2 linked regions of the Sinorhizobium fredii USDA 257 genome follow. Each later gene encodes a partner of the first gene's protein in a complex. Links are inferred from orthologs where the notes say so. Each region holds a gene or a part of one and is shown in the gene's direction. Other genes may lie near its edges.

The links. Proteins that work in one complex are often made in the same cells at the same time.
Region 2: the proteins of xseA (region 1) and USDA257_RS02915 are in contact, whole or in part, in a cryo-EM structure (PDB 8TXR), measured with the Escherichia coli proteins. The link is inferred for Sinorhizobium fredii USDA 257 from one-to-one orthologs.

Annotation. Positions count from the first base shown.
Region 1 is NC_018000.1:6,403,151-6,406,117, forward strand. Bases 68-2,962 are described here. They hold xseA (exodeoxyribonuclease VII large subunit), read left to right. Parts: upstream 68-670; coding sequence 671-2,254; downstream 2,255-2,962. Other genes in these bases: USDA257_RS30000 (NAD(P)H-dependent oxidoreductase), read left to right, coding at 2,269-2,856; USDA257_RS30005 (MarR family winged helix-turn-helix transcriptional regulator), read right to left, coding at 2,862-2,962. Outside these bases: more of USDA257_RS30005, read right to left, coding at 2,963-2,967. UniProt on the Escherichia coli protein: Bidirectionally degrades single-stranded DNA into large acid-insoluble oligonucleotides, which are then degraded further into small acid-soluble oligonucleotides.
Region 2 is NC_018000.1:650,471-653,223, reverse strand. Bases 1-2,681 are described here. They hold USDA257_RS02915 (exodeoxyribonuclease VII small subunit), read left to right. Parts: upstream 1-1,052; coding sequence 1,053-1,310; downstream 1,311-2,681. Other genes in these bases: dxs (1-deoxy-D-xylulose-5-phosphate synthase), read left to right, coding at 2,494-2,681; USDA257_RS02910 (pirin family protein), read left to right, coding at 1,407-2,330; USDA257_RS02920 (histone deacetylase family protein), read left to right, coding at 120-1,049; USDA257_RS02925 (zinc-dependent alcohol dehydrogenase family protein), read left to right, coding at 1-56. Outside these bases: more of dxs, read left to right, coding at 2,682-2,753. UniProt on the Escherichia coli protein: Bidirectionally degrades single-stranded DNA into large acid-insoluble oligonucleotides, which are then degraded further into small acid-soluble oligonucleotides.

The DNA of each region.
Region 1 (2,967 bases):
GCTCGCTCTTTTCCGCCGCTGGCTATCGGCCGCGGATGGCGATGCGCCCCGCCGCCGGACTGGATGCGATGCCGCCCGCCGTCGCCAGTGCGATCCGCCTGATGCTGGACCGACATGATCCGTACCCGGCCTTGTCCTCGATCATCAGTACACGGTGCTTTTGACCAATCCGGCCTTCGCGGGGGGCTTGTCGAGGCTACCGATGTTCCGCTCAGTCCGGGCCAGAACTTCCTTGACGGCTTCCTTGGCTCCGAAAGCGTCCGTACCCTCGTCGTGAATTGGGAGGCCGCTGCCGCCGACCTTGTCCAGAGGGTCCGCATGGAGGCCTGGCTGCAGGGGCCGCGCAGTCCGCTGCAGCGCCGGCTCGACCGGCTCGCCGCAGAACCGGCTGTCGTCAAGGCAATCGACAATCATCCTGCCACCGATCGTTTGCCGGTGCTGCCGATCGAACTGCGCTTCGGGGAAGCGGAATTGCGCTTCATCACGACGCTCTCGACCTTCGGTTCGACCCAGGACGCGCTGGTGGAGGGCGTGCTGATCGAATCCTTCTTCCCGGCCGACGAGGCGACTCGGTGTTTTTTCGAGAAGGCGACCTCTCCCGGCCGGAAAAACCGTAGATAGGCGGCGTCTCGCTGCTGATCTTCTGCCTCCGGTCGGCTACAAAGGGCGTATGACCTCGTTCTTCGATTCCGATTCTCAGTCCAATGTCGCCGAATATTCGGTGTCGGAACTGTCCGGCTCGATCAAGCGTACGCTCGAGCAGGCCTTCGATCATGTCCGGGTACGCGGCGAGATCTCCGGTTATCGCGGGCCACATTCCTCCGGCCATGCCTATTTCGCGCTGAAGGATGATCGCGCCCGGATGGAGGCGGTGATCTGGAAGGGCACGTTCGCACGGCTGAAATTCCGCCCGGAAGAAGGCATGGAGGTCATCGCGACCGGCCGGGTGACGACTTTCCCCGGTTCGTCGAAATACCAGATCGTCATCGATTCGCTCGAACCGGCCGGCGCCGGCGCGCTGATGGCGCTCATCGAAGAGCGTAAGCGCAAGCTTGCTGCAGAGGGCCTCTTCGACGCAACACGGAAGCGGCCGCTTCCCTTCATGCCGAAAGTGATCGGCGTCGTGACCTCGCCGACGGGCGCGGTTATCCGCGACATCCTGCACCGCATCGCCGACCGCTTTCCGGTTCATGTGGTCGTCTGGCCCGTGCGTGTCCAGGGCGACGGGGCGTGCGACGAGATCACGGCGGCGATCCGCGGCTTCAATTCTCTCGATGCAGACGGACCAATCCCGCGCCCCGACGTGCTGATCGTGGCGCGCGGCGGCGGCAGCCTTGAGGATCTCTGGTGTTTCAACGACGAGGCGGTGGTGCGTGCTGCGGCGGCCTCCACCATTCCGCTGATCTCGGCCGTCGGCCATGAGACGGACTGGACGCTGATCGACTATGCCTCCGACCAGCGGGCGCCGACGCCAACGGGCGCTGCCGAAATGGCGGTGCCGGTGAAGGCTGACCTCGAGGCGCAGGTCGCCAATCTTTCCGCCCGGCTGCAGGTGGGTGCGACGCGGCAGATGGATCACCGGCGCCACGCGCTTCGGGCGCTGGCCCGGGCGCTGCCGTCGCTCGATCAGTTGCTCGCCTTGCCAAGAAGACGTTTCGACGAGGCGGCCGCCGGGCTCGGCCGCGGCCTGCAGATGAACACCGCCAACAAGCGCCGCAGCTTCGAGCGCATCGCGGCGCACCTGCGATCCGAGCTGCTGACGACGAAGATCCGCGAACATCGGCGGCATCTCCTCGAAGCCATGAACAAGGCCGAACGCTGCGTGGAACGTCAGATCGACCGGCGCCAGGCGCGCATTTCGTCCGCCGACGCATCGCTTCGAGCCCTGCCGTCGCGTCTCCTCGGCCAGATCCATCGTGCATCGGACCGCATTGCCGGCTTGAGCGCCCGGACCGATGGAGCCATGGCCGCCGAGATGCGCCGGCTGAAAGGCGCGCTCGCGGCGCAGGATCGCGTGCTGCAATCGCTTTCCTATCGCAACGTGCTGCAGCGCGGCTTCGCGCTGGTGCGCGATGCCGCAGGCGAGCCGGTCAAACAGGCGGCGGTGGTGACGCCAGGCATGGCGCTGTCGCTCGAATTCGCCGACGGCAACGTCGCGGCGGTCGCGGGCGAGGGCGGGTCGGCCCCGACCCAGGCGCCGAAGAAGCGTCCGGCGCGGCCGGCCGATCCGACGAAGCAGGGTAGCTTGTTTTAAAAAAGGGCGGCCGGATGCGTATTCTGTTGGTGTTCGCCCACCCGCTCGAGGACAGTTTTGCGGCGAGCACCGCGCGGGCCGCCAAGGAGGTTCTGGAAGGCCGCGGCCACGTCGTCGATCTGCTCGACCTCTATCGCGAGGGCTTCGATCCACGGCTGACTGCAGCGGAGCGCGACAGCTATTTCATGGAGCGATATGACGCATCCGAGGTCTCTGGCTGGATCGACCGGCTGAAGGCGGCGGACGGGATCGTGCTCGTCTTTCCGCAATGGTTCAATTTCCCTGCGATCCTCAAGGGCTTCTTCGACCGGGTCTTCGCGCCGGGGGTCGCTTTCGAGCACGACCCGGCGGGCGGACGCATCATCCCGCGCCTTACCAACATCAAGCTCTTTTGGGCGCTGACGACCACCGGCTCGCCCTGGTGGGTCGTGCATCTCTACATGGGCAATCCGGTGCATCGCCTGCTCAAGCGCGGCATCGCCGCCTTCTGCAGCAAAAGCGTCCAGTTCCGGATGATCAACCTGCACGACCTGGACAGGGCAACCGACGCAAAGCGCAAGCGTCACCTCGAGCGGGTGCGCGCCTTGGTGAGCCGTATCTGATCAGCTCATTCGAATGTCGCAAGAAATTTCCTGAGCAGCGCGTCGAGCGCACTCCGTTCCTCGGGCTCAAGGCCTGCGATTAGGCGCTGCTGGTTGGCGACGTGGGCGGCC
Region 2 (2,753 bases), 5.8 Mb from region 1 along the record:
CGCACCAGGCTGATCCGCTTCGCAACGGCAAGATCCTGCTCGATCCGCGCTGTTGAAAATCGGTACTTTTGCGGTGGCGGCCATGGATTTTGACAGTCGCGCGCACTAGCTTTCCGCGGATGACCACGCATCTCTATGAAAATGCGCTCTTCCAGGAGCACAAAGTTCCGGAGGGGCACCCGGAGCGCCCGGACCGGCTGAGGGCGCTGAACCTCGCGCTGGAGCATCCGAATTTCGCGCCGCTCAAGCGTGTCGAGGCATCGAGGGGCAGCGAGGAACTGGTGCTGCTCGCCCATACGGAGGAGCACCTTCGGTCGATCGCCCGGGCAGTCCCGGACGACGACATTAGCCAGATCGAAGCCGACACCTATGCGAGCCCGTCAAGCTTCGAGGCGGCGCTCACCGGGATCGGCGGCGCCGTCGCGGCCATCGACGCGGTTTTCGTCGGCGAGGCCGACAACGCCTTCGTCGCGGCGCGCCCGCCGGGCCACCACGCCGAGAAGAACAAGGCGATGGGCTTCTGCTTCTTCAACACGATTGCGATCGCCGCGCGCTATGCGCAGAAGGCCCACGGCGTCGAACGAGTCGCCATCGTCGACTGGGACGTACACCACGGCAACGGCACGCAGGACATCTTCTGGAACGACCCGTCGGTGCTCTTCTGCTCCACCCACCAGATGCCGCTCTATCCGGGCACCGGCGCCAAGGAAGAGACGGGTGTCAAGCACAATATCGTCAATGCGCCGCTCTCCCCCAACAGCGGCAGCGAACATTTCCGCGACGCTTTCAGGACCCGCGTGCTATCCGCTCTCGACAATTTCCGCCCAGACCTGGTGCTCATCTCCGCCGGTTTCGACGCGCATTACCGCGATCCCCTGGCCCAGATCAACCTCGTGGCGGAGGACTTCGACTGGGCGACCGGACGACTGATGGAGGCCGCCGGCAAGAGCGCCGGCAACCGAGTGGTCAGCATGCTCGAGGGCGGCTATGACCTGCAGGGTCTCGCCGAATCGGCGGCCATGCACATAATGAGACTGATGAGAGGGTAATCGATGAACAACAACAATGCGCAGCCGGACGTCTCTGCCCTCTCCTTCGAGCAGGCGGTCGAGGAGCTGGAACGGATCGTCTCGGCCCTCGAACGCGGCGATGTCGCGCTCGACAAGTCGATCGAAATCTATGAGCGCGGCGAAGCCCTCAAGAAGCATTGCGAGACGCTGCTGAAGGCTGCAGAGGACCGCATCGAGAAAATCCGCCTCGACCGCAACGGCAAGCCCCAAGGCGTCGAGCCGCTCGACGCGGAACAGTGAACGTCGCGGAAACGCAGCGTCTTCAAGTCAGCTCTACCAGGAGGATGGGATCGGGGATAGCCTCACGCGGAAACGCCCACAAACGGAGCGATTGCCATGTCCTTCTTTCCCGGTCCCGATCCGCTCGCCGGCGACAAGCCGGCCTGTGACGCCATCGAGCATCTGATCATCCCGCGCACCAGCGATATCGGCGGCCTCGAGGTGCGCCGGGCACTTCCGACGGCGCGGCGCCGGCTCGTCGGCCCGTTCATCTTCTTCGACCGCATGGGACCGGCGCTGCTGCGCGCCGGACAGGCGATCGACGTCCGCCCGCATCCGCATATCGGCCTATCGACGGTCACCTATCTCTTCGACGGCGAGATCAAGCATCGCGACAGTCTCGGTACCGAAATGGTGATCCGTCCCGGCGACGTGAACCTGATGACGGCGGGCCGCGGCATCGTGCATTCCGAGCGCTCGCCGGAAAACCAGCGCGGCCAGGAACGCTCGCTGTCCGGATTGCAGACCTGGCTGGCCTTGCCCGACGACAAGGAAGAGGTCGATCCGGTCTTCGCACACACCGAGGAGCGCATGCTGCCGCATCTTGCCGAGGGCGGCGTCCGCGCGCGAGTCGTCATCGGCCGCTTCGAAGGCGCCGCCTCGCCCGTCTCTGCTTTCACCGATACGATCTATGTGGACCTGTCGATCGAGGCCGGCCGCAGCGCTCCCTTTGCCGCCCATTGGGAAGAACGCGCCATCTATATTCTCTCGGGCGAAGCGGTCATCGCGGGCGACCATTTCGCCGACAACCAGCTTCTCGTCTTTCGGCCCGGGGACGAGATCACCATCACTGCGGGGCCATCCGGCTGTCACGTCATGCTCTTCGGCGGCGCGGCACTCGGCTCGCCGCGTCATATCTGGTGGAACTTCGTGTCATCATCCAAGGAGCGCATCGACAAGGCGAAGGAAGAATGGCGAAGCGGCCGCTTCGATATCGTGCCGGGGGACGAGGAAGAGTTCATCCCCTTGCCTTCTAGCTAATTTTTCGTCTGGGTCTTGGTTGAAGACGCAGGAAAGCCTAATTTTTGCATTCAACGAGGATTGCGTCTAAACAGCCATCCTTACGGAACTCATCAACAATTCGCGCGCCCCCGCCTTTGGCGCGCACGAGGCACGCAGCGTGACACAACTGCCAACCAATCCGATGCCGGCGACCCCGTTGCTCGACAAGGTCGATGTCCCCGATGATCTGAAGAAGATCGACGACAAGGACCTGCCGCAGCTGGCGAGCGAATTGCGCGCGGAAATGATCGATGCGGTGTCGCGCACCGGCGGCCATCTCGGCGCCGGCCTGGGCGTCGTCGAACTGACGATCGCCATCCACAAGGTCTTCGACACGCCGCATGACCGGCTGATCTTCGATGTCGGTCATCAATGCTATCCGCACAAGATCCTGACCGGGCG